Ilumatobacter coccineus YM16-304: one gene and its partner. The protein of the gene in region 1 interacts with the protein of each later gene in a pairwise test. Links are inferred from orthologs where the notes say so. Each region holds a gene or a part of one and is shown in the gene's direction. Other genes may lie near its edges. The genes, in order: YM304_RS05000 and rplK.

Region 1 (15,841 bases):
TACCGGCGGCGCGCACACCTGCGCGATCCTCGACGACCACACCACCAAATGCTGGGGCAACGGCTTCGACGGTCAACTCGGCAACAACGCCACCACCACCATCGGCGACGGCACCGGACCCACCATCGCCGCCAGCCCACCCATCGACTTCGGCCCAGGACGCACCGCCACCGCCATCACCACCAGCAGCGCGCACACCTGCGCACTCCTCGACAACCACACCACCAAATGCTGGGGCAACGGCTTCGACGGCCGGCTCGGCAACAACGCCACCACCACCATCGGCGACGGCACCGGACCCACCATCGCCGCCAGCCCACCCATCGACCTCGGCCCAGGACGCACCGCCACCGCCATCACCACCAGCAGCGCGCACACCTGCGGACTCCTCGACAACCACACCACCAAATGCTGGGGCGACGGCGGCTTCGGCCGGCTCGGCAACAACGCCACCACCAACATCGGCGACGGCACCGGACCCACCATCGCCGCCAGCCCACCCATCGACCTCGGCCCAGGACGCACCGCCACCGCCATCACCGCCGGAGAGTTCCACACGTGCGCACTCCTCGACGACCACACCACCAAATGCTGGGGCTACGGCTTCGACGGTCAACTCGGCAACAACGCCACCACCAACATCGGCGACGGCACCGGACCCACCATCGCCGCCAGCCCACCCATCGACCTCGGCCCAGGACGCACCGCCACCGCCATCACCACCGGGCGCTTCCACACCTGCGCACTCCTCGACAACCACACCACCAAATGCTGGGGCGACGGCGCCTACGGTCAGCTCGGCAACAACGCCACCACCAACATCGGCGACGGCACCGGACCCACCATCGCCGCCAGCCCACCCATCGACCTCGGCCCAGGACGCACCGCCACCGCCATCACCACCGGCAGCTTCCACACCTGCGCACTCCTCGACGACCACACCACCAAATGCTGGGGCAGCGGCTTCGAGGGCCGGCTCGGCAACAACGCCACCACCAACATCGGCGACGGCACCGGACCCACCATCGCCGCCAGCCCACCCATCGACCTCGGCCCAGGACGCACCGCCACCGCCATCACCGCCGGCGTCTTCCACACGTGTGCACTCCTCGACGACCACACCACCAAATGCTGGGGCCGCGGCTTCTTCGGCCGGCTCGGCAACAACGCCACCACCAACATCGGCGACGGCCCCACGCGCTCCGTCGCCGACAGCGCTCCGGTGCCGATCGGCGGCCACACGTCTCGATCGCTCGACGCGGGTAGCGAGCACACGTGTGTCGTGCTCGAAGACGGAGGCGTCGCATGTTGGGGTGCGGCCGGGTCGGGCCGTCTGGGCATCGGTGGCGTCGACGATGTCGGCGACGACCCTGCTGAGGTGTCGGGCGGATTCACGCGTGTCGATCTCGGTTCTGGCGTGACGGCCGATGCGGTCGCTGGTGGTTCGGCGCACACGTGCGTGTTGCTCAGCGACGGGACCGTCAAGTGTTTCGGCTCGGGCGGCAACGGCCAACTGGGCAACGATGCGACATCGAACATCGGCGACGGTGGTGTGAGTGTTGCTGGAAGCAGCCCGGTGGTGCTGGGTGCCGCGGCGCGTGAAGTGGCGGTGGGTGGCTCGCATTCGTGTGCGCTGCTCGACAATGCGTCGCTGAAGTGTTGGGGCGCGAACGGTGCCGGCCAGCTCGGGCAGAACGATGCCGCTTCGCGTGGCGACAGCACCGGTGACATGGCCGCGCTGGCGCCGATTCAACTGGGTTCTGGGCTGACCGCGTTGACGGTCACGGCCGGCGAGAACCACACGTGTGCACTCCTCGATGACCTCGCGGTGAAGTGTTGGGGTGCGAACGCCGACGGTCAACTCGGTCAGGGCGACACCGATGCTCGGGGCGACGCCGGTGGCGAAATGGGGGACTCACTTCTCGCAGTGTCGCTCGGCACCGATCGTGTCGCTGTTGCGGTCGCGGCGGGAGCGAACCACACGTGCGCGTTGCTCGACAATCGCGACGTGAAGTGTTGGGGCAACAACGGCGCCGGTCAACTCGGTCAGGGCGACACCGATGCTCGGGGCGATAACGGTGGCGAAATGGGGGACTCACTTCTTGCCGTACCGCTCGGCCAGAAGGCAACCGCGATCGCAGCAGGCTCGTTCCACACCTGTGCCTTGCTCGTCGATCACTCGGTGGTGTGCTGGGGTGGCGGAGCAAACGGTCGACTCGGCCACGGCGGCGGCGACAACGTCGGCGACTCGCCCGGTGAAGTCGCCGCTCAGATTCCGGTCGACCTCGGCGCCGGTCGGCGGGCGGTGGCGATCACCGCCGGCGACGCTCACACGTGTGCGCTGCTCGACGACCAGACCGTCAAGTGCTGGGGTGACGGCGACAACGGACGGATCGGCCAGGGCGACACCGTCGACCTCGGTGACGGGCCCGGCGAGTTGGGTGACGACCTGCCGCCCATTCGGATCAGCGCCGACACCCGCGTGCTTTCCGTGGCGGCGCCGCCCGCAGCTCCGACCGCGGTGACACCCGCCTACAACCCGACCTCGTCGGACATCGCTTTGTCGTGGACGGACCCCGGCGACGACGGTGGCGCAGCGATCACCGGCTACATCGTCCAGACCTCGACCGATGCGTCGACGTGGACCACACGAGCGACCACGGCATCCGCCACTACCAGCGAGAACATCGCGGGTCTCACGCCGGGCGTGCCGCAACGCTTCCGCGTCGCCGCCGTCAACGGTGTCGGGCAAGGGCCGTGGTCGATGAGTTCCGAACTGTTCGTGCCGTCCGAACCGCCGACGGTCATCATCGCTGCGGCCGCCGCTCAGTCCGACCCGACCAACGCCGACAGCGTCGACTTCACCGTCACCTTCGACACCGCCGTCACCGGGTTCACCGCCGACGACATCATCCTCGACGGCACCGCCGGAGCGGCCATCGCAGCGGTCTCCGGCAGCGGCGCCACCTACACGGTCACGGTCTCCGGCATGTCCAGCGACGGCACCATCACCGCGGAGGTGCGTCCACTCGCTGCGCTCACCAGCAACGGCCAGGTCAACCCCCTCGGCTCCAACGTCGCCAGCATCAGCCGCGACGCCACCGGGCCGGTCGCCACCGTCGCGCTCGAATCGGGCCAGGCCGCGACGACCAGCGACCTCCCCGTCGAGTTCTCGATCACCTTCGACGAGAACGTCACCGGGTTCACCTCCGACGACCTCGCCGTCGGAGGCACCGCCGGCGCGACCACCGGCACCGTCACCGGATCGGGCGCCACCTACACCGCCGCCATCGCCGACGTCACCGGCAGTGGCACCGTCACGCTGACCGTCGAGCCGGGAGCGGTCACCGACGCGCTCGGCAACTCATCGACCACCATCGTCACCACCGGCACCGTCACCTACGACGCCACCCCCGTGGTCTCGTCATTGTCGCCGTCACGGTTCGTCGACACCCGACCCTCCGGCACCACCCTCGACGGCCAGTTCGAAGCCGCCGGCAAACGCGACGCCGGATCCGAGTACACCGTCCAGATCACCGGACGCGGCGACGTCCCCGACGGCGCCGAAGCCGTCATCATCAACGTCACCGCCATCTTCCCCGAGAGCGTCGGCTACGTCACGGTCCACCCCTGCGTCACACCGCTCCCCACCGCGTCGTCGCTCAACTACACCGCCGGCGTCAACCTCGGCAACGAGATCATCGCCCCGCTCTCGGCAACCGGAACCATCTGCCTGTTCACCTCGGCGGCATCGCACCTGGCCGTCGACGTCACCGGCTACGTCGCCAACGGCTCCCCGGTCACGCCCATCACTCCTGGCCGGTTCCTCGACACCCGACCCTCCGGCACCACCATCGACGACACCGCCGTCGGCGGCACGAAGCCCGCCGCCGGTTCCACCACCACCATCCCGATCGCCGGACGCGGCGACGTGCCGACCGACGCAGCAGCCGTCATCGTCAACATCACCGCCATCGGCGCCGAAGGCACCGGCTACATCACCGCCCACCCCTGCCTCGACACCCCACCCAACGCGGCGTCACTCAACTACGTCGCCGGCACCAACCGAGGCAACGAGCTCATCGCCACCCTCGACGAATCCGGCGACCTCTGCCTCTTCACCTCCACCACCACCCATCTGTCAGCCGACGTCGTCGGCTACCTCCCCGCCGGCACGACCGTGACCCCGAACGGCCCAGCCCGACTTCTCGACACCCGACCCTCCGGCGTCACCATCGACAGCGAGCACCAAGCCATCGGCAAACGCACGGCCGACGACGAATACACGCTCCAGATCAGCGGACGCTCGAACGTCCCGACCGACGCAACCGCCGCCGTGCTCAACATCACCGCCATCGCGCCCGAAAGCACCGGTTTCGTCACCGTCCACCCCTGCGAACCCACGCTGCCCACTGCGTCGTCGCTCAACCACATCACCGGCGTCAACGGCGGCAACGAAATCATCGCCCGGCTCTCCTCCGCCGGCACGATCTGCCTCTACACGAGCAGCAACACCCACCTCACCGTCGACATCGTCGCCCACATCACCTGACACACCGAACGCGCATCACCCGGCGGCGGAGCGCTCAGACGCCGTCGGCGATGGTGCGGGCTCGGGCGAACACGTCGTCGAGCATCGGTTCGGTGAGACGCTTCGTGAACGTGTTCTGCTGGCTCACGTGATAGCAGCCGAGCAACATCGGCCCGTCGGGAACCTGCACCTCGACGCCGTGACCGAACTTCGGCTTCGGGCGGATGCCGAAGTGCCGGAGCGCAGCGTCGAAACCGAAGGTGCCCAGGCAGATGATGACCTTCGCTTCGGTCAACGCGCCGAGTTCGCGCACGAGAAAGGGCTGGCAGGCGTCGCGCTCGTCGATGGTGGGCTTGTTGAGCGGTGGGGCGCACTTGACCGCCGAGGTCACCCATGCGTCGGTCAGCGCGAGGCCGTCGTCGGCCGACACCGACTCCGCCTGATTGGCGAGACCGGCTCGATGCATGGCGCGAAACAGCCAGTCGCCGCTGCGATCGCCGGTGAACATCCGGCCCGTTCGGTTCGCTCCGTGAGCGGCCGGAGCGAGGCCGAGAATCACGATCCGGGCGGCGGGATCACCGAACCCCGAGATCGGTTTGCCCCAGTAGTGGTCGTCGCGAAACGCGGCTCGCTTCTCGACCGCCACCCGCTCGCGCCACTCGACGAGACGAGGACACGCACGGCAATCGTGAATGTCACGTTGGAGGACGACGAGCGGAGCCACGGCACTCGACAGTAGATTCATTGGTGCTCATGACGACAAACAACGCACGCAAGCAGGCTCCGGCACGCAAGAAGGCCGCCGCCAAGCCCGCCTCGGCACGCAAGAAAGCGGCGCCGAAGGCGGCCGCTGCGAAGCAGGCCGCGCCGGGAGCGACCACCATTCTCCTCGTTCGACACGGCCAGACGCCCACGACGGGCAAGGTGCTCCCCGGCCGCGCCAAGGGCCTGCATCTCGCCGACGAAGGTCGCAAGCAGGCCGAGATCGCCGCCGAACGCATCGGCGCGCTGGGCAAGGTCGACGCCGTGTACTCGTCGCCACTGGAGCGGGCGAAGGAGACCGCAGCTCCGATCTCGAAGGCACTCGGCCTGCGGACGAAGGTCGATCGCGGCCTGTTCGAATGCGACTTCGGCGACTGGACCGGTGCCGAGTTGAAGAAGCTGATGAAGCTGCCCGAGTGGCAGACCGTGCAGCGTGCCCCGTCCACGTTCCGGTTCCCCAACGGCGAGAGCTTCACCGAGATGCAGACCCGCATGGTCACCACGCTCGACCGGCTGCGGCTCGCTCACCCCGGCGGCACGATCGTGTGCGTCAGCCACGCCGACACGATCAAGGCAGCCGTTGCTCACGCCCTCGGCACGCACATCGATCTGTTCCAACGCATCGTCATCAGCCCGGCCTCGGTCAGCGCACTCACCTGGCATGCCGGTGGACCGATCGTGCTGGCCGTCAACTCGACGGGCCGACCTCTGACCGAACTCCGTCCCGCGTGACCGGAGCACTGGCGAAAGGCGACCGATGACCGTTTTCTACGAGTTCGACGAAGTCGACATGTTCACCGTGGGCACGATCGGCCAGCCCGGCTCGCGCACGTTCTTCCTGCACGTGCGCGCCGACGGGAAGCGCATGGCGGTCAAGTGCGAGAAGCAGCAGGCGGCGGCGATCTCGCAGTACCTCGAGAAGGTGCTGAGCGACCTGCCGCCCGTCGAAGACCGCCCGATCTCCGGTGCGATGGAACTGAACGATCCCGGCGAGACCCTGTTCGTGCTCGGTCCGATCGGGCTCGGCTACGACCGCTCCAACGACAAGGTGCTGCTGCAGCTCGAAGAGATGGGTGAACTCGACGACGACGGCGAGGTCATCGACGACGAGAACCGCGGGCACGTCCGGATCTACATCACCCGCGGGCAGGCCGCCGCGTTCGCCGCGCATGCCGGCAACGTGATCGAGTCGGGTCGCCCCGAGTGTCGCTGGTGCGGAAACCCGATCGATCCCGACGGCCACCCGTGCCCGCGGATGAACTGAGCACCGTGCCCGCCGACGACCCCGGCCCGACCGACCACGACGCGCCGCCCGATGTCGATGACGGCGAGTTCGACGAGTTCGACGAGTTCGACGACGAAGACGATGCCGACGAGGAGCCGCGCGGCGTGGAGCTGCGCGTCGACGACGTCGACGACCAGGTGGAGCATCTTCTCCGGGGCGAGATCGAGGTCGAGGGCCGGATGCCCTACAGCTCCAACGGCACGTTTCTCGTCCACGTCGTGCACGACGGCAAGTCGCACCCGGCCATCTACAAGCCGACGAAGATGGAGCGGCCGCTCTGGGACTTCGAGCCCGGCTTGCACCGGCGCGAGGTCGCGGCGTACCGGTTGAGCGAAGCGATGGGCATCGGCATCGTGCCGACGACGGTGCTGCGCGACGGGCCGATGGGCGAAGGCTCGGTGCAGTGGTTTGCGGTCGCCGACCACTCCGAGCACTACTTCACCATCTACGAGAGCATGCCCGAGCTGCACGACCGGCTCCGCGACTTCGCGGCGTTCGACGTGCTCGCGAACAACACCGACCGCAAGAGCGGGCACTGTCTGCTGATCCCCGAGCACGGCGACACGCCGGCCAACGTCTGGGGCATCGACCATGGTCTGTGCTTCGCGGCCGAGTTCAAGGTCCGCACGGTCATCTGGGAATTCGGCGACGAGCCGCTCCCCGACCACATCATCGACGCCGCGAACCGGCTCGTCAGCCGGGTGCCGCTCGACGTGGCCGCGCTGCTGAGCGACAGCGAGGTCGAAGCGATCCAAGGGCGCGCTGCGTGGATGGTGAAGGAACGACGGTTCCCCACCGACCCCACTGGCCGCCGCTACCCGTGGCCACTGGTCTGACGATGACGACGGCTTCCGGCGATCAGCCGCCGCTCGACGGGCTCAACACCGACGGGCTCGACCTCGGCGGTACCGAGACGATCATCGGCGTCACCGTGCCGAGCGCGCTCGGCGACATCGTTGCGGATCGCTTCTGGCAGCTCGGAGTCCGAGCCGTGAGCGAGGTCGACGTCGGCGATGGCCTCGTCGAGGTCTCGTCGTCGGTCGGCAACGAGCAGGCCTCGGTCGACCGCGCGATCGCCACGTTCGATGCCGACTGGTCGGTGCGCGTCACCTCTGCACCCGTGGCCGGGGCCGACGACTGGAAGCAGTTCGCGCGACCCGTCGAGTACGCACCGGGCGCGTTCATCGTGCCCTCCTGGAACCCCACGCCCACCGAGCCACACGTCGAGCGTGTCACCGTCATCGAGCCGGGCAGCGCGTTCGGGCTGGGCGACCATCCGACCACCACCGGTTCGATGCAGTTGGTCGCCGACGTGCTCAGCGGTGCGGCACGTGACGACGAGTCAGCGGTCGAGAGCGTGCTCGATGTCGGCTGCGGGACGGGCGCGCTCGCGATCCTCGCCGCGCAGATGGGGGTCCCGACCATCAGGGCGATCGACGTGGCGATCGCCGCCGTCGACGCCACGCTGCACAACGCCGACCTCAACGACGTGGCCGGCCGCATCGACGTCGACACCACACCGATCGCGGCACTCGAGCGCACCTACGACCTCGTCGTGGCGAACATCCTCGCCCCGGTACTGGTGTCGCTCGCCGACGACCTCGTGCGCCTCACGGCACCGGGAGGTTCGTTGATCATCAGCGGCATTCTCGAGGAGCGCCACGATCATGTCCTCGCGGCGCTCGCTCCACTCGCGCCGTCGCAGTCGGTCGTCCGCGACGGGTGGATCACGATCCGCCTCACGCACCCCTGACCGGTCAGTCGAGCGGCGCCGGTGGCGGGCCGAGCACCTCGATGCCGTGCGCTGCGCACACCGCGGCGACCTCCACCGGGTCGATGTCCATCGGCGCCGGCAGGACCGGCTCGTCGGTGTGATCGCCGAGCGCAGCGACCATCTGGGCGAACTTCGGCGGGGTGCTGCGTGACGCAGTGATCGACACCATGCGGGCCGTGTCGGACAGCACCTGGAACGTGTGCGGCACCCCGTGGGGCAGGTGCACCGTGGCACCGGGCCGAGCGACCGTCTCGATGTCGCCCGATCGGAACACGATCTCGCCGTCGAGGATCACCATCATCTCGTCTTCGTCGTCGTGCTGGTGCAGCGGCGGACCGAACCCCTTCGGCGCCACGAACTCGACGGCGCTCATCGCTCCCCCAGCCGTCGCGCCGATCTTCGTCGTGGCCAGATTGTCGAGGAAGTGATGATGGACGCCCTCGTCGCGCTGCAAGACGTACGGGCGGGACGGATCGGGCAGCACGTGCGCCGTGGTCGTGTGGGTCGTCTGGGCCGTCTGAGTGGTGTCGTTGCTGTTGCTCATGGCCTGATCATCCAGGCCGACTCTTTCGAAATCCTTCCGACGGCGCTGGACGGTCAGCCGGGAGCGGCTGCGCGCCACTCGTCGCGCGCCCGTCGTGCGGCCGCGTCATCGCCGGCGGCCTGGAGCGCGTCGACGAGGGACGCGTGTGCGAGTTCGTCGGTGGGGTCGGCGACGAGCACGCGTCGAGCGAGGTCGATGGCCTCCGACGTGTCATCGGCGTCGATCGCTGCCGTGATCCGACGGTGCGCGGCCGTCGTGAAGATCGATCGCACCCGTTCACGCATCGGTGCCGCCCAGTCGTCGTAGCGCTGCTCGGGCAGGAACTCGCCGTAGTGCTCGACCACCGTGGCGTCGGAGCCGGCTGCAGCGGCATCGAGGTAGTCGAACAGGTCGACGCGTACCTGGTCACGATCGAGCGCCACGGAGTCACGGTCGGCCCGCACGCCACCGCCCAAGACCTTGCGAACGGCCGACAATTGCACCGACAGACGCGCCCCGAGCCTGGTCCGATCCGTCTCGTCGGGCCACAGCAGATCGAACAGTTCGTCACGTGTCACCGGCGCCCCCTCGGCGACGACCAGTCGCTTGAGGAGCACTCGTGCCCGCCTCGATCCCCACGACGCAGCATCGACCTCGACGCCCCCGACCTCCACGGCGAAGCGACCGAGCGTCGTCACCTTCGGCGAGCGCGGCCCCTCGTCGACCGGTCGCTCGCGAACGGTGCCGGTCACCCATCGTTCGACCTCGGTCATCCACGTGTCGATGTCGCCCACGAACGCGAAGTGGTCGGCACCGTCGAGTTCGACGAGCGTCGCGTCGCGAGCGAGGCCGACCAACTCGTGGGCGTACTCGACCGGCATGGCCGTCTCGTCGGACCGGTGCAGCACCAGCATGGGCGCCTCGATCTCGCCGACCACGTCGCGGACGTCCATGTCGAGCATCTGGGTCATCAGGTCGAACACGCCCTGCGCCGACGCTGCGGTGCGTTCGTAGCGCACGAACCACTCGATGAACGCGCGGTCGCCGACCTTCGATGGAGCGAACAACCCGATCGACGACGTGTCGGGGGTCCCCCACGCGTCGGCGAATTTCCGTCGCTTCTCGATCTGATCTCGCCGGACCTCCGGGTCGGCCGCGAGCTCGCTCGGCACGACGCACGCGCCGGTGCCGTGGAGGATCAAGCTCTTCACACGGTGCGGATACGTGGCGGCGAACAGCAACGCCGTCGGTCCGCCTTCACTCTGCGCGAACAGGTGGGCCTGTGCGACACCGGCGTCGTCCATCACCGCTCGCAGATCGTCGACGCGCGTGTCGAGACCCGGAACCTCGTCGCCGCGATCGGAGGCACCGGTGCCTCGCTTGTCGAAGTGCACGTAGTGCGCGAACGATCCGAAGCGCTCGAGCATCGCCCGGATCTCGTGCCACTCCCAGGCCGTCTCGATGTTCTGCGCCGCAGGCGGGATCGCCACGATCGTCTCGTCGCCATCACCCCAGGCCTGCCACGCCAAGCGGCCGCCTGCGACCTTCGCGAAACGCACCGCCGGAACGGGCATGGCTGCCATGCACATCGAGTGTAGAAGGCCCGGCCGAAAGGATTCCCGAAGGGTCGCCGCCGATGATCGCGGCATGATCTCCTCACGACACCGCTCGACCACACGACACACCGGCACGGCGATCGGCCTGCTCGGCGTGGCCCTCGCACTCGTCGGCTGCGCCTCGGACGGCGAGGACGGCAGCGCTGCGACCGTCACCGATGCTGTGCACGACGGCCCGCTGCCGGTCACTGCGATCGACTACGCCTACACCGGCGTGGTCGATCGCGTCCGGGCCGGAACGACGCTCACGCTCGACAACGCGAGCGCGACGGAAGTCCACGAGATCGTGGCCATTCGGCTTCCCGACGACGAGACTCGCCCGGTCGACGAACTCGTCGCCCTTGCGCCCGACGAACTGGCTGCCTTCTTTCCGCTCGTCGAGACCGTGCTCGTCGCTCCGCCGGGCGAGGCCGGCTTCCCCGTGGAGGGCACGGGCGTGCTCGCCGAGCCGGGCCGCTACGCGCTGCTCTGCGTCATCCCGACCGGAGCGGTTCCCGACGACTACCTGGCGGCAGCTGCGGCCGCCGATGGTGAGCCGCCGCAGGTCGACGGCGGGCCACCGCACATCGCGAGCGGGATGTTCGCCGAGGTGCTCGTCGTCGAGTGATCATCGCGTCGCTCCCGCAGGGTCACACCGTGGCACACTGCGGGAATGGACGAGCCGCACGGGCCCGACGAGCGCCTCGACATGCTCGTCCACCGAGGCGATCTCGACGGCCTCGTCCGCATGATCGACGACCGCTGCTCGAGCCGCGACTGGGCGGGCCTGCTCCGCCTGCGCGACCGTGCCCGCCAGGCCGTCGACACCGGCCGGCAACTCTGGCCCGCCGCCACGCTCGCCGAGTACCGCCTCGCGTTGCTCGCCACTCCCGAGTTCGTCGCCGAGGTGCTCGACGAAGCCGACGGTCTGTCCGGACGCTTCACGATCGGACCGCTCACCGAGGTGGCCGCGCAACGCCACAGCTGGGGCGACCTCGGGCCGCTCCTCGAACGCGGACCACGAGCGGCGTTCGTCGCCCACGAACGCGTCATCCGGGGCGAACCCGTCGACGACCTCGATCTCCCCGACGTCCTCGACATCCCGCTCCTACTGCACTCGTGGGAGCCGACCTACGAACTCGCCGTGTACGGCGACAACGACGCCGAGTTCCCCATGCCGGAGCTGCCGGACGACTGGTCGGACGTCGAGGTCACCGCCGACGCCGAAGTGCTCGACGACGACGTCGAACTCGCAGTGCGCCAACTCCTCGAACCGTGGACGACGAGTTCGAACGGGCGAGCAGAAGTGGTGTGCGTCGACGGCGACGCCGGCGCCGCGATCGGAGCCCTCGGCGTGCGGCGCGCCCGCATGGCCGAACTCTCGGCGCAGGAGGCGATCGCCTGGATCGCCTGGGCCGGAGCGAGCGGGGGTGCCCACGGACGCCGCCGTGGTGCTGCCTCCGGACGCTTCGGGGCGTGGTGGCTGCTCGCTGCGTTCGGTGACCTCCTCGACGACTGGCCGCCCGACCCCGACGAACTGGGCGAACTCGCCGACGACCTGCGCTGGTACCGCTGGAACGCCTACGAGCCCGACGTCGGCTGGACGCTGCAACTCGCGATCGAAGATCCCGAAGAAGGCGTCGCCTGGGCAATCACCGCCCAAGACACCCACTGACTGAGCCGAAAAAGCAAGGAGCCAGACCCGCTGCACGGGCCTGGCTCCTCGGTTGTTCGGTGGTTCAGTGCTCAGCAATTGCTGAGGCTGGAACGACTCAGCGGGCGGCCAAAGCCTCCAACAGTTGCGGGAGGACCTTGTGCACGTCACCGACGATGCCGAGGTCGGCAACACCGAAGATCGGTGCTTCCTTGTCCTTGTTGATCGCGATGATGTTCTTCGAGCCCTTCATGCCCACCATGTGCTGCGTCGCACCGGAGATACCGGCAGCGATGTACACGGTCGGCTTGACGACCTTGCCGGTCTGACCGACCTGGTAGCTGTACGGAACCCAACCGGCGTCGACGATCGCACGAGAGGCGCCAGGGGCACCCTTCAGGACCGACGCCAGCGTCTCGATCATCTCGAACTTCTCCGACTCGCCGAGACCACGACCACCCGACACGACCACAGCGGCCTCGTCGAGCTTCGGTCCGGAGGTCTCTTCGACGTGCACCGCGGTGACGGTTGCGCCGCCCGTGGCACCCAGATCGGGAACCGGAGCCGACACGACTTCGCCGGCAGCGCCGACGCCGCCTGCGGGCTCGAAGCTCTTCGGGCGGAACGCAGCGATGAACGGGCCTTCACCGGTGAAGGTGGAGGTGACGATCTTGGCGCCACCGAAGATCGGCGTCTGCACGCTGACCGAGTCGCCGTCGACCGAGATGTCGGTCGAGTTGGTGAGCACGGTGCGGTCGAGCTTGACCGAGAGACGCGACATGACGTCACGGCCTTCGTAGTTCTGCGGGAACATGATGAGGTCGGGCGAATCGCCGCCGTCGATGACGGCCTTCATCGCAGCCGACACCGCGGCACCCGGAAGGGCGCCGGCGAGGTCGCCGGTCTCGTAGATCTTCGCCGCGCCGTGATCGGCGAGGGAAGCGGCGGCGTCACCGGCCGAACCGGCGACGAATGCCGTCACGGTTCCACCGAGCGAGTTCGCCTTGGTGAGGAGTTCGAGCGTGCCGGTCGAGGCGGTTCCGCCGTCGGCCTGAGCAAACACCCAGATGTTGTCGATAGCCATGATCAGATCACCTTCAGGTTGTCGAGGAACTCGACGATCTTGTTGAACGACTCGCCATCGTCTTCGATGATCTCGCCGGCCTCGCGGGCCGGGGCATCTTCGACGTTGGTGATGGACTGTGCCCAGCTGACCGACTCGATACCGAGGTCGGCAGCGGTGACGGTGTCGACCGGCTTCGACTTCGCGGCCATGATGCCCTTGAAGCTCGGGTAGCGGGGCTCGACGACGCCAGCGGTCACCGAGACCACGGCGGGGAGCGGGCAGGTGACTTCGTCGTAGCCCGACTCGGTCTGACGGTCGACCTTGACGGTCGAGCCGTCGACGGCGATCGTCTTGGCGAACGTGACCGACGGGAGACCGAGGACTTCGGCCATCTGCTCGGGCACGGTGCCGGTGTAGCCGTCGGACGACTCGGTACCGGCGATGATGAGGTCGTAGTCGCCGGCCTTGCCGACGGCGCCGGCGAGCACCTTCGCCGTGGTCAGTGCATCGGCACCGGACAGCGAGGGGTCGGAGACGAGCACAGCCTTCTCGGCGCCCATCGCGAGAGCGGTGCGGAGACCCGACACTTCATCGTTCGGGGCCATCGAGACCAGCGTCACGGAGCCGTCGCCCGCAGCACCGACGAGCTGCAGCGCCATTTCAACGCCGTAGCTGTCGGACTCATCGAGGATGAGCTTGCCGTCGCGCTTCAGCGTGTTGGTCGAGGGATCCAGCTCACCCGGCAGCGCCGGATCAGGGATCTGTTTCACACACACGATCACGTTCATAAGGGCACCAAGTTACCGCCCGGTCAACTACGTCCCCCAAATCGTGCGCAGGTGACACGCGTCCTACACACGCCTCACGGGTCGGGGTGGCGGCGAGTACCGTTGCCAGCTTGCGGATCATGCTCATCGTCAACTCGTTCGCCTCGTCGGTGACCGCGCGCAACACCGTGGTGGTGCATCGGCGCCTGAGCGAAGGCGTGCTCGAGCCACACGCCGGTCGACGACGGGCGAAGCACGAGGTCGAAGTGGTCGAGACCAACCGACGCGGGCACGCGACTCGGTTCGCCCACGACGCGGCCCGCCGCGGCTTCGACGTGGTGATCGGATACGGCGGCGACGGCACGCTCAACGAAGTGGCGACCGGAATCGCCGGGACCGACACGGCACTCGGCGTGTTGCCAGGTGGCTCGACCAACGTGTTCGCACGCACGCTCGGGTTGCCCAACGACCCGGTCGAAGCCGTCGAACACCTCGTCGCCGGCATCGACGCCAACGACGTTCGCCCCATCGGTCTCGGTCAGGTCAACGGTCGCTACTTCTGCTTCCACACCGGCGTCGGGTACGACGCAGCGGTCGTCCAGAAGGTCGAGACGCACGGCTCACTCAAGCGTTGGCTCGGTCACCCGCTGTTCATCTACGCGGGCCTGTCGACGTGGCTCACGGGCTACGACCGCAAGCGCCCCCACTTCTCGATCAGCGGTGGTGACGCGCCCGACGAGCCGAACGGCTACTTCACGATCGTGCTCAACACGAACCCGTACACCTACCTCGGCAACCGACCGCTCGACCTCTCCCCCGACGCCGGACTCGACCAGCCGGGTCTCGTGGCGATCTCGTTCACCACCATGAAGGCAACGGCCATCCTGAGTTCGCTCGCCGGCGCGTTGAAGGGTGGCGGCGTCAAACCCTCCGACCACCTCGACGTTCGCACCAACGTCGAGCGACTGGTGCTCGAACACGACGAACCGTTTCCGTACCAACTCGACGGTGACGCGCTCGGCGAGACGACTCGACTCGAGTTCCAGCACGTTCCCGACGCCGTGCGACTCGTGTTCCCGGCGACACCCGGCGGCCAGGCGTAGCGCCGCGGACACCGGGCGGGCCCGACCGCCACTCAGGCCGCGGGCGGCGAGCCTGGCTCCTCAATCGGTGCGGAGGTTCCAGGTCGGCTGGACGAAGTCGTCGGCGACCCGTCCGAGCGCGGTTCGGGCGACGTCGGGAACGTCGGTGCACACACCGTCGACGCCCATGTCGCTGAGCTCGATCAGTCGAGCGGGTTCATTGCAGGTCCAGACGTTGACCGCCAGCCCCGCGTCATGTGCCGTAGCGACGCGCTCGGCATCGAGGAGTCCGTGCCACGGGTGCACCGCCCGGTGACCTCGGTCTGCGGCGGTCTGGATCACCTCGTCGGTCAGCACTTCGACGAGGTACGCCGTGGCGAACTCGGGTGCGACCAGGCGGCAGTGATCGACCGTCTCGATCGAGAACGACGAGATCAGCCAGCGGTCGAGGCGATCGCCGTCGTGGCGGCGCATGGCCTCGATGATCGGCGCCACCATCGACATCGTCGGATCGAACCCGCCGTCGTCCACCGAGTTCTTGATCTCGACGTTGATCAGCATCCGCTCGCCGCACGCCTCGAGCACGTCGTCGAACGACGGCATCGCGTCGAGCGCGTCCTGCTCGTCGGGCAGCGGGTTGTGGAACACGACGAGCCGCTGGGCGCCGTGCCCGTCGGGCGCCGAACGAACGTCGAGTTCGACTCCGTCGGCGCCCATCCGATCGGCGGTGGCAAAGGCCGCCGGGGTGTTCTCTGGTTCGGCGACCGACGCGCCACGGTGTCCGACGATGTTCACCCTCGGA
Region 2 (15,839 bases), 230 kb from region 1 along the record:
TCCACGTCGACAGTCGGATCGCTGCAAACGCGCAGTCGAACTTCTCGACCAGCTACACGATCTCTCCCGATGCGAACGGTGACTTCACCACCTTCTTCATCGTGCCCGACAACGCGACGGTCGTCGGCCACGGCACGCGGATCGGACCGAACTCGGGCGACCTCGTCCGCCAGGTGTCGGCGGCCATCGGCGACGGCGTCAACGCCATCGTCCATGACGACGACTACGACCCGCCGAAGATCGTCATCACCGGCAACCTCCGCCGCGACGGTGATCCACTCGACGAGGACGCTTTGTTGCGGCTCGGTGGAGGCGGCTTCGCTCAGGTCAGCGTGACCCCGGAGGCCAACGGAGACATCGCCGGAACCATCCTGGCCCCACGGGATCGGGTCGGCACGACCGTCGACGTCCAGTGGATCAACGCGAGTTGGGTGTCGGCCGAAGACATCCCGGCCGTCAGGACGCAGACGCTCGTCGACGGTGACAACCCGCTCACCTTCGTGTGGGATCGACTGACCACGACGGTCACGCTGAGCGGCACGATCGAGTACCGCGGTGTCGCTCGAACCGGGTTGACCAACATCGACGTGTACATGTCGTCCACCGAGGGTTCCCCTGGCACCAACCTCGGTGAACGCAACGTGGCCGTCTACCCCGATGAGTTCGGCTACTACGAGACCACCTTCGCCGTGGCGTCCGATTCCGAGACGGTCAACGCCGTCATCCTCCTCGGCGGCTTCTACTCCGATCCGTACGAGCGCTTCTCGGTCGTCGTCGACACGACGCCCGGCCAGAACACCGTCGACGTGCTCGACGCGCAGACCACCTCGCTCGAACTCGACGGCACCGTCACGTACGCGAGCAGCGGCACTGCGTTCGTCGACGAGTACTTCACGGTGTCGGTCGTGGCCGATGACGCAGGCGACAACGAACTCGACACGTTCGACGAGATCGACGTGTACACCGACGAGAACGGCGACTACGAGCTCGAACTGTTCCTGCCGCCCGGCACCGCGTCGGTCGAGATCAGCCCGGACCTCCCGGGTACCGACCCGTTCGACATCGCGATCACGTCGAGTCCGGGGCTCACCACAGACACTCACGACTTCACCACGGCGGGCGGTCTCGCCGTGACCGTTCAAGGGGTCATCACCGATTCGGTGGGGGTCGCTGACCCGACGATCGAAGTGGTCGGTTACAGCAGTGACGACTACGGGTTCGGACCGATCGACTGGTACGAGGAGTCGAGGGCCGCGGTGCCCTACGTGTTCTTCGATCCGGCGGGCGACTACACCGGCGACTCCATCGTCGACCCGATCGCCGACTTCGTCGAAGTGGTGGTCACCTTCTCCGACGGCGCCGACGACACCGTGTACCGCCGGACCTTCGACGTCCGGTTCGAAACGGCGCCGTACGTGCTCGATGTCGACATCGAGCACAGCGACGACCGTCTCGAATGGAGCGGCACCACGGAAGTGTTCAACCCCGATCCCGACAACACGTACTGCGAGTCGGAAGGGATGCCGTTCATGTTCCGGGCGAGTCTGACGGCGTACGTCGACCAGGACAGCGTGACCGACGGCGATCCGTCGAACGACCTCGAAGTCGCCTCGACCATCGTCCTGCCGACCAACTACGACGAACTGACCGGCGACGACTGGGCCTTCGCGTCGGCGGTGCCGGCCGGCTACGGGTACCTCATCGTCGGTTTCGAGACGTACGACTTCTACGACCCGAACGCCGTCGACGCGAACTACGGCTACGGCGTGACGTACGCCGGCGGCGTCGACGAGTCGCCGTTCAATCTGCTCGATGCGGAATGCGTCGGCGAACCGATCGACTTCTGATGCTCCCACCGGCTGCGTCATCGGGTGTCTGACACCCGATGACGCAGCCGGCATGTCAGAGCATGAGTTGCATCACGGCCATGTCGAGCCACCTGCGATGCTTGCGTCCGACCTGGCGTTCGATGCCGACCAGCTCGAAGCCACACGCACGATGCAAGGCCAGCGAGGCCTCGCCCGACGCTTCGATCCGGGCGATCATCGAATGGAACCCCGAATCGCGAGCGACCTCGATCAGGTGGTCCATCATCGCTCGGCCGATTCCGCGTCCGCCGTGCGCTCGCGACACGTACACCGAGTTCTCGACCGTGGTGCTGTACGCGGCCCGCTCGCGGTAGGGCGACAACGACGCGAAGCCGACGACCGTACCGTGTTCTCGGCCGTGCTCTTGGTCGTCATCGTCGAGCTGGGCCACGACCGCCGAGAACGCTCCCGAGCGCTGCGCGATCCAGTCCTGCTGAGCTTCGAGCGTCCGTGGGACGAGGTCGAGCGTGGTCGTGTGATTCTCGACCTCGTGGTTGTAGATCGTGCGCATCGCCTCGGCGTCGTCGACGACAGCGAGGCGCACCCTGACCAGCGGCTGAGGCGATTCGGAGGGTGCGACGGACATCGCCTGTGAAACTACTGGGCAAACACCGCGCGAACGGCGAAAGTTCGCGGTGGTTGTTTCCGCCTCGCCGATACACTCTCGGGCTGGCCGCAACGCTGGAGCGGTCCCGAAGGTTGCCCCGGATCCCGGGACAGTCGGCGGAAACCACATAACCAGCAACGGCAGAATCGAGTGCTTCGGCGCTCGGTTGTGACGCCCTCTTAGCTCAGTCGGTAGAGCACAGCCATGGTAAGGCTGGTGTCGTGAGTTCGATTCTCACAGAGGGCTCGACCAAGTGGCCGGGGTGACCCGGTGACGAGTCAAATCACCGAACACGCAATCCCACACCATGTTTGGCGGCGTAGCTCAGCTGGTCAGAGCATCCGGCTCATAATCGGAAGGTCGTCGGTTCAAGTCCGACCGCCGCTACCAAATCAAGATCCCAATCACAGGAACCCTCAGGAGCGAGGAAAGCAATGAGCAAAGCAAAGTTCGAGCGGAACAAGCCGCACGTCAACATCGGCACCATGGGTCACATCGACCATGGCAAGACCACGCTCACGGCTGCGATCTCGAAGACGTTGTCTGATCGTGGTCTTGCGGATTTCACCGATTTCGAGGGCATCGACAAGGCGCCTGAGGAGAAGGCTCGTGGTATCACGATCTCGATTTCGCACATCGAGTACGAGACGGAGAACCGTCACTACGCGCACATCGACATGCCGGGTCACGCTGACTACATCAAGAACATGATCACGGGCGCGGCGCAGGTTGATGGTGCGATCCTGGTGGTTGCTGCGACTGATGGTCCGATGCCCCAGACGCGTGAGCACGTGCTGTTGGCTCGTCAGGTTGGTGTTCCGTACATCGTGTGTGCGCTCAACAAGTCCGACATGGTCGACGACGAAGAACTGTTGGAGCTCGTGGAGCTCGAGGTTCGTGAGTTGCTGACCGAGTACGAGTTCCCGGGTGATGATGCTCCGGTCGTGCATGTCTCGGCGCTGAAGGCGCTCGAGGGTGATGCGGATGCGCAGGAGAAGGTCATGGAGCTCATGGCTGCGTGTGATGCGTCGATTCCGAACCCTGAGCGTGATCTGGACAAGCCGTTCTTGATGCCGATCGAGGACGTGTTCACGATCACGGGTCGTGGCACGGTCGTGACGGGCAAGGTCGAGCAGGGCATTGTTCACACTGGTGATGAGATCGAGATCGTTGGTTTGCGTGACACGCAGAAGACGACGTGTACGGGTGTGGAGATGTTCCGCAAGCTGCTCGATGAGGGTCAGGCTGGCGACAACATTGGTGCGTTGCTTCGTGGTATCGACAAAGAGGACGTGGAGCGCGGTCAGGTGCTGTGCAAGCCCGGCAGCATCACGCCGCACACGAACTTCGATGGTCAGGTGTACATCTTGACCAAGGACGAGGGTGGCCGTCACAAGCCGTTCTTCAACAACTATCGTCCGCAGTTCTTCTTCCGGACCACGGACGTGACCGGGACGATCGAGTTGCCGTCGGGTACCGAGATGGTGATGCCTGGTGACAACGTCGAGATGACCGTCGAGTTGGGTAAGCCGATCGCGATGGACGAGGGTCTTCGTTTCGCCATTCGTGAAGGTGGCCGTACCGTCGGCGCCGGCCGCGTCACCAAGATCCACAAGTAATCAATTCGAACCAGTCAACGGCCGGCTCGGGTTCGCCCGGGCCGGCCGCTGTCTGTCATCCACCATTCGACTTCGAGTGTTGGAACTGCAAGTAAGAAAGCGAGGCCGTCATGGCCAAGAGTGACAAGCGGGTCAAGGTGACCCTCGAGTGCACCGACTGCAAGCGGCGCAACTACATCACGATGAAGTCCAAGGTGAACGATCGTGAGCGCCTCGAAATGCAGAAGTACTGCAGCAACGAGCGCAAGCACACCACACACAAAGAAACTCGCTGATCTACCTCTGCGGCCGTCATGCACCGACAACACGGTGTGCCGACGGCCGACGGTGAGTCTCTGGAGGCGCTGGTACCCTGGTGCCTCCTCCCAGAGGGCAGTAGCTCAGTTGGCTAGAGCATCGGTCTCCAAAACCGACGGTCGTGGGTTCGAGTCCCTCCTGCCCTGCCAGTAACCAACCATGCCTCGGCATGGATCGACGATCGAGAAATCGCAGACAACATCGTGTCATTGGACGACCTGAACCGCGAGCAGAAGCGCCAGCTGAAGAAGATGGGCGCGCTCAACGACGAGGGCAAGGCTCAGCGCGCCCCGCGCCAGCAGCCCAAGAAGCGTCAGGACCGGGTCGGTGTTCGTCAGTACCTCAGCGAAGTTCGCGATGAAATGCGCAAGGTCGCGTGGCCGAAGCGCCCCGAGGTCAAGCGGTATTCGATCATCGTCGTGATCACCGTCGTCATCTACACAGCGCTCGTCGGCGGTCTCGACTACCTGTTCGGCCTTCTGGGCGAATGGTTCTACGAACAGAAATCCTGATTGACATGACCGACAACAACAGCAACAGCCTCGCCGACCTGGCAGCGCAGCTCGAAGCAGCGAGCGCCGCCGTCGACGACTCCACCGCCTCGATGGAAGGTGCTGCCGCGGCCCTCACCGAGGAGCCGTCGGTCGACGACGTCCCCGACGAGCAAGACCTCACCGTCAGCGCCAGCGACGAAGCCGTCACCGCCGACGCGGTCAGCGATCTCCTCCCGACCGGCGACGCCGTCATCAGTGACGGCAACGAAGACCTCGTCGCCGCCGACAGCATGTCGAAAGACAGCGCTGCCGACCTGCTCCCGACCGGCACCGCCAACGTCGACGCCGACAGTGACGAAGCTGCCACCGCGGACGACCAGGCCACCGACGACGCAACCGCGGACGCGAGCGATGACAGCAAGTCGGAGGGCGACGCCGGAAGCGCCGGCGACGAGTCTGCCTCGTCGGACGACGACGCTCAGGCAGCAGAAGCTGACGCAGAGGCCGACGACGTCGAAGAAGTTCCGTACGACGACCCGAACAAGCGCCCCGGCAAGTGGTTCGTGGTCCACACGCAGAGCGGCTACGAGAAGAAGGTCACGGCCAACCTCAACGCTCGCATCCAGTCGATGAACATGGAAGACAAGATCTACGAGATCGTCATCCCCATGGAGGAAGTCGACGAGTACAAGAACGGCAAGAAGCAGACCGTCATGAAGAAGGTCTTCCCGGGCTACCTGCTCGTGCGTTGCCGGATGGACGACGAGTCCTGGTACTGCGTGCGCAACACGCCGGGCATCACCGGCTTCGTCGGCCAGGCTGCCAAGGGCCAGAAGCCCACGCCGCTCTCACGTCGTGAAGTCAAGACCTTCCTGTCGCCCAAGACCGAAGGCGTCGAAGCCGCACCTCGTCGCAAGGCGAAGCTCGACTACGAAGAGGGCGAGAGCGTTCGCGTGAAGGAAGGCCCGTTCGCCGACTTCACCGGCGAGATCGCCGAGATCAATGCAGACCATATGAAGCTGAAGGTGCTCGTCAACATCTTCGGTCGTGAAACCCTGGTGGAGATGGACTTCAGCCAGGTTGCCAAGCTCTGAGCGACCACGCTCCGAACCACGCAGCTTTCCTGCATCCACCCACCCCCTGACGAGAACACGAGAGAAGAAACATCATGGCCAAGAAGAAGGTTGCAGCGGTCGTCAAGATCCAGATCGAAGCCGGCAAGGCGAGCCCCGCTCCGCCCGTCGGTACCGCGCTCGGACCGCACGGCATCGCCATCATGGACTTCGTCAAGGCGTACAACGCCAAGACCGAAGACAAGGCTGGCACGGTCGTCCCGACCGAGATCACGATCTACGAAGACCGCACGTTCGACTTCATCCTCAAGACCCCGCCGGCGTCGACGCTGATCCGCGCGGCCGCTGGTCTCGAGAAGGCAGCGAACAACCCGGGTTCCGAGGTCGCTGGCTCGATCACTCCGGCTCAGGTCAAGGAGATCGCCGAGATCAAGATGCCCGATCTCAACGCGAACGACATCGAAGCTGCCATGCTGCAGATCGAAGGCACCGCTCGCTCCATGGGGATCGAAGTCGGCTGACGCCGGCCGACGGCTTCGCCGTCGACAGCGACTCCGTCGCTGTCGCTGCTTTCTCGGACCTGACGGTCCGAAGCGCCTTCGGCGCTGACGGAGATCCGGTCGCAGTTTGCACTCGATCGGGCCTCCGCCTCCAACGAATACCGAACACCATTTTCAACCACCACAGTCTCGACCGGGAACACCTCGACCGGCGGACTCACCACTGAGGGAGACACACCATGTCCGGCAAGAAATACGACGACGCACTCAAGACGTTCGATCGTGACCACTTCTACGCACCCGTCGAAGGCGTGACGCACGCCAAGAACACGGCCACCGCCAAGTTCGACGAGTCGATCGACCTCGTCATCCGTCTCGGCGTCGACCCCCGCAAGGCCGACCAGATGGTGCGTGGCACCGTGGCGCTTCCCGCAGGCACCGGCAAAGACGTCCGCGTCGCCGTGTTCGCCGCTGGTGAGCAGGCCGACGCCGCCCGCGAAGCCGGAGCCGACATCGTCGGCTCCGACGATCTGCTCGAGCAGGTCGAAGGCGGCATGATGGACTTCGATCTCGTCATCGCAGCCCCCGACATGATGCCGCTCGTCGGTCGTCTCGGCCGCCAGCTCGGCCCCCGTGGCCTCATGCCCAACCCGAAGACCGGCACCGTCACCCCCGACGTCGGCAAGGCCGTCGAAGAGTTCAAGGGCGGCAAGGTCGAGTACCGCACCGACCGTTACGGCAACGTGCAGGTCCCGATCGGCAAGGCGAGCTTCGAGGTCGACAAGCTGGCCGAGAACTTCTACGCCGTCATCGAAGAGCTCAACCGTGCCAAGCCAGCATCGGCGAAGGGCCGCTACATCCAGAAGGTGACCACCTCGGCCACCATGGGCCCGGGTGTCCGCATCGACATCCAGCGCCTCAAGAAGAGCCTCGACTGATCACACGCTGATCACGACCTGATCTTTCGAGATCCCGGCCGGTTGCTGCACAGCGCAGCGACCCGCCGGGATCTCTGCGTTTTCGGCCAACCCGGCCGCATCGCTCCGGGCTGTGTGGTCAGGTTGGCGTTCTTGTTGGTCGGCTGTTATCGGCGGTTCGTTACAACGAACGTCATGTTGACTCGACGACGCCACGGGCGCGCTCGCCTGGCCATTGCCACCGTGCTCGGTCTCCTCGCCACTCTCGTGGTCACGGTTGCCGCTCCACCGGCCGGGGTGGTCCAGGCCGTCCCCGCCCCCACGTCGCCGCTTCCGTCGTGTGTCTACGACGAGAACGACAACGCTGGTCTCGGCTGCGCACCCGGCGAGCTGGGTGGCATCGCGACGGGAACCTTCGCATCCGACTCGTCGTTCGTCATCGATGCCGGCGAGATCGGCTTCGCGCCGTGCGCCAGCTACGTGTCGACCGGGTGCTACTACGAGGTGTACTCCCCGTCGATCGTCCGGTGCGTGTACCTGTACGACAACGACCCGACCGACGTTCGGTCGTGCTCGGGAAGCTTCAGCACGTCTGGGTCGGTCGGCACCTACTCGGCGCAGCGTCAGGGCTCGTGCCGAGGCGAGCTGGGGAGCACCTACGCAGCCGGAGGGCCGACAGAGGACACGTTCTGGACGGTGCGCGGCCCGGTCGCGGCTCGGTGCGAATTCTACATCGACACCGTCGACATCGATCGGCTCGCCGGCCCCACCTTCCTGCTGGCGAGCGCCTCGGTCGACGAATGCATCGAGCCGGGCAACGGCTATGGCTGCGACGAGTACTGGGCCACGCTCGAGCGGCACACCCGCTACGGCTGGATCCCGGTCGAAGGTGACCTGGCACCTCGCGCGTCGTTCGAACCGGATCAGCTCGGGAACAGCCTCAGCTATCGCATGGACAACACGTCGATCCCATTCGACGGGCCGACGACCTACGAATGGGACTTCGGTGACGGCTCGGCGGTCGTCCAAGGCTCCGAGCCCACACACGTCTACGACGCGCTGGGGAACTACCGCGTGACGCTCACGATGCGCGGTGCACAGGAGGGGCAGGTACTCACCGCGTCGGAGTGGATCGACATCGCGGCTCCCGACCTCCGGCTGACGGTGTCGAATCCGGACGCTGAGTTCGGTCCCGGCAAAGACGGCAACCGCTACGACATCGGCGACGAATTCGACGTGCGGGTCCATCTGGAAGTCACCGACGGCGTCGGGAACCTGCGACAGGCGGCCCCCGTCGACAATCTGCTCTCGCTCCCAGCTCAGTTCGAGTTCGTCGGCACACCGCCGAATCTGTCCCCGAAGACGTACGAAGTCGGGGACACCGACGAATTCGAGGTGCGCGTGCGAGCCATCGCCGCTGGGCGCGCAACGATTCGGTCCGTCTGGAACGCCAACGACATCCTCGGCGATCCGGCAGGACCGTGGACCGGGTCGTTCGAGACGAGTGTCAACGGACTGCAGGTCACCATCGAGGCCGACCCCGACTCCTCGAAACTCGAAGACACCAACGATGACGGCATCATCGACGAGAACGACGAAAACTTCGTCGATGTCGACGTGACCGTGAAGAACGTGACCGAACAGCCGATCACCGATGTGGGGAAGGGCCCGCTGATCGTCACGTCGCAGACCGACGACCTGTTCGTGCAGTTCATCGAGATCGCAGCACCCGTCGACGATCCCGGCACGACACCCGACGAGTCGAACTTCGGTGACCTCGCGCCCGACGAGGAGAAGACCCTCACCTGGAGCTACCGCGCCGACGAACAGCTGAAGGTCGAGTTGTCGATGCTCGTCACGGGCAACGCGGCGGGCGCGACGGTGACCGGGCGAGGAACCGAGACGGTCAAAGTCGTCGACCAGGTCATGCTCGAAGTGCGAATCGACGTGGTCGAGAGCCAGAGCTTCCGGTCCGGCGCACCGGTGCGCATCAACGGCAACTTCACGAACGTCACCGACGACGCCGACGAGCCCGAGACGATCTCGTTCGTGATCGGACCGTCGTACGGCCCCGCATTCGAGGGCACGAGTTACGAACTGAACGCCGGCGGCGGGTTCTTCGGAGCGGGCGGCGCCAGCGCCACCGGAATCACGGCGTTCGAACTGGCTCCCGGAGCGTCGATCGACCTCGTCGCTGTGGCCGAGACGATGGAGGCGACGGTGTCGTCCGGATTCCGCGTCGAGTACAACGCGCTCGTCTCGGTCAAAGAGGTGGCCGAGGGCGGCGCCGTTTCATGGACGCCGATGGACGAGTTCGTCATCGACTTCATCGACGACGACGGCTTCGACCGCAAGCACGACGTCACGCTCGGGCGCGTGCCCGAACCGGAGCAGGAACCGACGAACTTCATCACGTGCGACGAGGACCTCCTCTGGGCGGCGGAGTACGTCGGCTGCAAGCTCGTCCGTGGCGTCGAGACCGCCGCTCGAGGATTCGGTTCGCTCGCGCAGATCGCATGGACACTCGCGAAGGCTCCCGCCGCGGCGTATGGATGGATGCTCGGAACGACGTTCGCGTACCTCGAGAGCGACTCGGCCGCCCGCCAAGCCATCGTGTCGGAGATCGTCGCCGAAATGGAAGCGATGTGGCACGCCGGCGTCGAAGCAGTCCGCAACGTGTCGCTGGCCCAGCTGGGCGCCATGGTCGGCGAGGCGATCGACAGCGCGATCACGCGCCTGGTGGCGGCCTGGGAGCGCGGTGCGACGGCGTTCCTCGGTGAGGTCGCCGAGATCGCGGGCGAGAACATCGACATGGTGTTCGAAGCGCTCGTCGCCGCTCGTGCCGTCGCGAAGGTGTCGCGAGCGGTCGCAGCGGGCGAGGGACCGATCCGCACCAAGTTGCAGCAGGCGTGGGCCGAGCGTGCCAACAAGGCGTTCGACGAGGTCGACGACGTCATCGCATCGAAGGGACACCGGGCCGTTCCCGAGAGCAACGTGATGCCCGCCGGACTCGATGTGACGACCCACGCACGGATCTGGCGCGACAGCTACGGACTGAGCGCCGACAACTTCCGCATGCTCGCAGCGATCAGCAAGGAGTATGCGGTCAACATCATGTTCCGCTCGCGTTCGCCGAAGTCGATCCAGCTGATCGAGGACGGGATCGCGCTGCCGAAGCCGCAGGGCATCAAGGCGAAGGGGGTGAACGAGATCGACATGGACTTTCTCGACTACCCACGCAAGTACGACTCCAAGGTCGTGCACATGGAGCCGCCGATCCCGTTCATCCCCGATGCCGGAGCGCAGCGGCGTGCTGCTGAGCGCTATGCAGATCGCGTGCTCGCCGAGAAGCGGCCGGGCCTGTCCCCGGGAACCCCCGAGTACGACGACCTGCGCGGTCAGATCGCGAGCCGTGTCGAGACTCGCGTCGAAGAGTGGGTCAAGCTCGGGCCCGAATACAAGAAGGCGCTCTCCCCTCCGATCGATCCGAAGACGGGGCAGCCGATTCCCGGGGCTGACCCGGTCGGGGTGAAGGTCGACTTCGATCCGGAGTTCAACGGCGTCCAGAACGGCACGATGCGCCACGAGCCCAACCGGCCCATCGAGCTGAAGGAGGCGGAGTCGGTCAACGGGCGGGCGCTGTTCGAGGTGAAGCTCTTCGACCCCGACACGAACCGCTTCCTCGACGTGACCGGCGACATCGACTTCGTGGCGATCCTGAAGCCGGACGGGAAGGTCCTGGGCGCGAACGGCGACCCTGCGGAGTTGGCCAAACGGCTCGAGGTCTACGAGGCCATGCGGTCGCTGGTCGGCATGCAGCACGGCGAGTCGTTCACGATCTTCGACCGGGAGAAGCTGCGCCGCAAATTCCTGTCGGCGCACGTGGACGCCCCCGGCAAGGAGACGATGCTCGCCATGACGCCGCAGCAGCGACTCGTCACCACCTATTTCGACGACAACCTGTCGACGCTCAAGGGCGGTCCGTCCGCACAGCTCGGCGAACTCCAGCAAGCACATGCGTTCTTCCGTGGCATCTTCACCGAACTCGGCTCGCCCAATCGACCGTGGTCGGCCCTACTGCTCGAGGAGCTGGCCCGGGTGAGGCGCCGACTCGTCGAGCGGATCCCGACCCTGTTCAGCCTGGCGACGCTGCGTCAGATCGTGCGTGAACTCGACGGAACCGAACTCGAAACCAGCCGTGATGCGCCTGCGCTTCGGCCCACCGACGACGGCAACCTCGAGATGTATCAGGCTGACGGTGGCGGGGCGGAGTCGTTCGCTCCGATCGGTGCCGAGGCAGCGACCACCGACGACGCCATCGAGGTCGTGTCGCCGGCCGCCGCGAGCGCCGCGGCGACCGATGACGCGGTCATCGATGCGCTCGACCAGATCATCGCCGACCTCGAAGCCGCCGGTGCCGACTATTCGGTGCCCGCTGGGGCGCTCGGTGGTCGATGGGTCCCCGTCGAACTCGATGACGTCGTGGTCGACGACACGCTGTCGATGGCACCGTTCGGCTACCTCCTGTCGAGCGCCGAACCCGGCTCGACCGGGCTCGATCTCACGACCCGCCAGAACCTGTCACACGCTTCCGGAAGCGCGTACTTCGAGGTCGGGGACGAGATCATCCTCGACCCGGGCGGTGTCGACGAGGAGCGAGCGACGATCGTGTCGCTCGACCCGGTCAAGCTCGCAGCGCCCATCCGGAACTTCCACGGCGACCTCACCGAAGTCATCCTCGCCACCTCGGCGGTCGTCGGAGAGGCAGCCTTGTTCCCGCTGACGCCGGCTCGTGTGTTCGAAACACGTACGGGCGAGGTCACCGTCGACGGCGAGCACCAGGCGGTCGGTCGGCTCGAGGCCGGCTCGGTCACGAAGGTGCAGATCGCCGGGCGAGGCGGCGTGAGCAGCGGTGCCGCCGCGGTCGCGCTCAACGTCACGGCCATCCGTCCGTCGGGCGTCGGGTACGTCACCCTCTTCCCGTGTGGGGACGACCAACCCCTGACGTCGTCGCTCAACTATCGGGCGGGCGTGGTCGCGGGCAACTCCGGCATCGTGAAGCTGAACGACGCGGGTGAACTCTGCATCTTCACGTTCGCCGACACCGATCTCGTGATCGACGTCAACGCCTGGTTGAAGTCGGCACCATCGTTCGCCTCGTTGACGCCGGCTCGTCTCGCTGAAACGCGCTCGGGTGAGGTGACGGTCGACGGCGAAGCCCAGGAGCTCGGACGACTCGACGCCGGGAGCGTCACCGAAGTGCAGATCGCCGGCCGCGGCGGGGTCGATGCCGGAGCCGACGCCGTCGCGTTGAACGTGACCGCCATCCGCCCCGACGGCGTGGGCTACGTGACATTGTACCCGTGTGACGAAGACCGTCCGACCACGTCGAGCCTGAACTACAGCGGTGGCGGAGCGGTCGGCAACTCGGCGGTCGTGTCATTGTCGGCCACCGGTTCGCTGTGCGTGTTCACCTTCGCCGACACCGACCTGGTCATCGACGTGAACGCGTGGCTCGCCGACGACGCCTCGTTCGACCCGTTCGTCCCGGCGCGGTTCTTCGAGACTCGCTCGGGTCAGGAGACCGTCGATGGCGTCGGCAACGGTGGCGGCCGACTCGGCGCCGGCTCGGTGACGACCATCGACGTCGCCGGACGTGGCGACGTTCCTGCGGACGCGTCGGCGGTCGCCCTGAACGTCACGGCGGTCAGGCCGGACGGCGTGGGCTACATCACGCTGTTCCCATGTGACGGCGACCAGCCGTTGACATCGTCGCTGAACTACGCGGCGGGTGGCGCGGTCGGCAACTCCGGCATCGTGAAGCTCGCAGCCGACGGCACGGTGTGTGCCTACAGCCGGGCAGCGACCGACCTGGTGATCGATGTCAACGCCGCCTGGGCGGGCTGATCATCCACCTCCGACGTCGGCGAAGTCGATGCCAGCGGCGGAGGCGTTCCCGGTCGACTCCGTCACCGAGCGAGCAACGCCGACCGACGGGCGAGGAACTATTGTCACGAGGGTGGACGGATGGGTGCTTTCGGCGTGGGGTCCGACCGAACTGACCTTCGGGACCGAGCGCGTCCAGTTGCGGCCGCGAGAGCGGGCGGTGCTCGCTGCGCTGGCCGCTCGATCGCCTGCGTCGATCGACACCGCCGAGATCGTGACGCTGGTGTGGGGTGACGCGCCACCCAAGACCGCCCGCAACTCGATCCAGAATCACATCGCACGTATCCGATCGGTTGCTCGCGACGTGGTGGTCACCACCGACACCGGGTACCGGTTGGCCGCAGAGGTGACGGTGAACAGGGGAGCGTCGCTCGACGACTCCGAGCCGTACGCCGATCTCGCCGAGTGTGAGCGAACCGACGCGCTGAGGTCTGCGGCATACGTCGCCCGCGACGACGCGTGGATCGCCGACATGGCCGATCGCCTCGATCGCAGCATCATGGGCGACGACGCCGGCGACACGATCGACGGCATCGAGAAGTGGGTGGCACGCCACCCCGGAGATGAACGCGGTGTCCGCCTGCTCACTCGCGCCCTTGCGTTGGCGGGGAGGCGCCGCGACGCCCTGGCCGTGATCCGTGACGCGACGCGGAGCGCCGCTCGATCGGGGCACGCTCCCGACCGGGTGCTTCGTGATCTCGCCCGTCGCATCCTCGACGACGACCCCACGCTCGGCGGCTCGTCGACACCTCCAGCGGACGCCGACGTCGACCCGGTGGAGGTCGGGCATCTCGTCGGCTTGGACGACTACGTCGACCGCATCGAGCGCTCCGCCGACGACGGGATGTCGCTCGTCGTCGTCACCGGGCCGGCGGGCATCGGCAAGACCACGCTGGTCGAACACCTCCGCGATCACGCCGACGTGCACGGGCGAGCGACGCTGTTGGCGGCGTGTTCACCCGAGCCGTCGATTCCGCTGGAACCCTTCACCGAGATCCTCCATCAACTCGCCGATCGATTTCCGGCGGCGTTCGGCTCGCTCGACGACATCGACGTGCTGCGATCGCTCGCTCCGACGCTCGCCGGCGGCGACGACCGGGCGATGTCGAGTGGCCGAGTCGATCGCTCGGTGCTGCTCGACGCCGTGGTCGCAGCGTTGCGCTGCGCCCCGGTGCCGTTGACCGTGATCTTCGAGGACCTGCACTGGGCGACGCCGTTGACGTTGCAGATGCTCGACGCATGTCTCGCCGGCGACCACGACGGGCAACCGGTGAAGATGATCGTCACGTCTCGTGAGGTCGATGCGGAGTTGGTCGGCCGAGCCGTCGAACACGTCGTGGTCGAGCCGTGGCCGCTCGAACGTGTGCGAGAGTACGTCGGCCGTTTCGGACGCCCGGCCGAATGGTGTGCTGACGCATCGGCGTGGATCCACCGCCAGTCGGTCGGTACGGCGCTCTTCATCCGCGAACTCAGCGTCGCGGCGCATGCCTCACCGGATGGCGAGTTCGTCCCTCCGGCGAGCACGCCCGACAACCTGCTCGCGTCGCTGCGTCGAACCCTGCGTGGCCTCGCATCGTCGACCCAGCGAGACCTCGGCGCGGCGGCGATCCTCGGTCGTCAGTTCAGAGTGGTCGAGTGGAAGTCGATGGGGCTGCGCAGCGCGGCATCCGTCGACGAAGCGATCGCTGCCGACGTGCTCGAGCGCGTCGGCGACGATCGGCTGGCGTTCCGTCACGACCTGCTGCACCGTCTGGTGCTCGACGAGCTCGCACCCGGTGAGCGCATCGAACTGCACGATCTCGCCGTCGACGCGATCGGGTCCGACACGTCGCTTCGACGTGACCGGCTCGACGAGCTCAGCCATCACGCGTACGGCGCAGCACCGCTCGACACGGCGAGAGCGTTGTCGGTGATGCTCGCCGCGGTCGATGTCGACACCGAGCGGTTCGACTACGAAGCCGGCATCGCGAAGTGTCGTGCAGCACTCGAACTCCTCGACACCGATGCTCGCCCGGGGGCCGTCGATCGGTGGACGGTCGAGTTCGAGATCCGACTCGGGCAACTCCTACTTCGGCTGGGCGACGGCGCCGCCCTCGATCACCTGCTCGGCGCAGCCCGGCACGCACTCGAACTCGGCGACGACGACCTCGTCGCCGAAGCGATGCGCGAAGCATGTCGCCTCGGCCCGACGTCGGTGGTCGGGGGAGTGCACGCCGAAGCGAGCGAACTGCTGGACCGCGCCGTCGAGTCGGTCACCGACGAGCGGGCCGCCGCCGTCGTGGCGACGGCAGGCGTCATGCTCTACGCGATCTCGGGTGAGTACGACCGCTGTCGTGCTTTCTTCGAACGAGCCGCGTCGTACCACGGCGACCCCGGCACTCGGGTCGATGCGCTCGGCCTCGCCGTGCTCGTGCTCACCGAACGAACCGACCTCGATCGACGCATCGAGATGGAACGAGAACTGACCGAACTCTCGAAACTGGTCGACGGTGAAGACGCACGCTGGAGCGCAGCTCAC

What was found.
Region 2: the proteins of YM304_RS05000 (region 1) and rplK interact in binary tests that used the Escherichia coli proteins (3 or more experiments, as listed by UniProt). The link is inferred for Ilumatobacter coccineus YM16-304 from one-to-one orthologs.

The regions. Positions count from the first base shown.
Region 1 is NC_020520.1:1,105,589-1,121,429, reverse strand. The notes cover bases 6,618-9,373. They hold YM304_RS05000 (50S ribosomal protein L11 methyltransferase), read left to right. Parts: upstream 6,618-7,416; coding sequence 7,417-8,331; downstream 8,332-9,373. Other genes in these bases: YM304_RS22035 (alpha/beta hydrolase), read right to left, coding at 8,950-9,373; YM304_RS04995 (cupin domain-containing protein), read right to left, coding at 8,336-8,896; YM304_RS05005 (SCO1664 family protein), read left to right, coding at 6,618-7,414. Also shown: YM304_RS05025 (RCC1 domain-containing protein), read left to right, coding at 1-4,552; YM304_RS05020 (uracil-DNA glycosylase), read right to left, coding at 4,587-5,276; YM304_RS05015 (MSMEG_4193 family putative phosphomutase), read left to right, coding at 5,285-6,025; YM304_RS05010 (DUF3090 family protein), read left to right, coding at 6,051-6,557; more of YM304_RS05005, read left to right, coding at 6,539-6,617; more of YM304_RS22035, read right to left, coding at 9,374-10,458; YM304_RS04985 (hypothetical protein), read left to right, coding at 10,523-11,098; YM304_RS04980 (hypothetical protein), read left to right, coding at 11,144-12,145; YM304_RS04975 (electron transfer flavoprotein subunit alpha/FixB family protein), read right to left, coding at 12,243-13,208; YM304_RS04970 (electron transfer flavoprotein subunit beta/FixA family protein), read right to left, coding at 13,211-13,960; YM304_RS04965 (diacylglycerol/lipid kinase family protein), read left to right, coding at 14,098-15,060; YM304_RS04960 (glycerophosphodiester phosphodiesterase), read right to left, coding at 15,121-15,834. UniProt on the Escherichia coli protein: Methylates ribosomal protein L11.
Region 2 is NC_020520.1:874,477-890,315, forward strand. The notes cover bases 5,011-7,764. They hold rplK (50S ribosomal protein L11), read left to right. Parts: upstream 5,011-6,050; coding sequence 6,051-6,479; downstream 6,480-7,764. Other genes in these bases: nusG (transcription termination/antitermination protein NusG), read left to right, coding at 5,011-5,979; rplA (50S ribosomal protein L1), read left to right, coding at 6,698-7,396; YM304_RS03990 (PKD domain-containing protein), read left to right, coding at 7,571-7,764. In the rest of the region: YM304_RS24535 (VWD domain-containing protein), read left to right, coding at 1-1,847; YM304_RS03940 (GNAT family N-acetyltransferase), read right to left, coding at 1,903-2,454; tuf (elongation factor Tu), read left to right, coding at 2,910-4,094; rpmG (50S ribosomal protein L33), read left to right, coding at 4,205-4,369; preprotein translocase subunit SecE, read left to right, coding at 4,601-4,903; more of nusG, read left to right, coding at 4,909-5,010; more of YM304_RS03990, read left to right, coding at 7,765-13,282; YM304_RS03995 (ATP-binding protein), read left to right, coding at 13,395-15,839. UniProt on the Escherichia coli protein: Forms part of the ribosomal stalk which helps the ribosome interact with GTP-bound translation factors.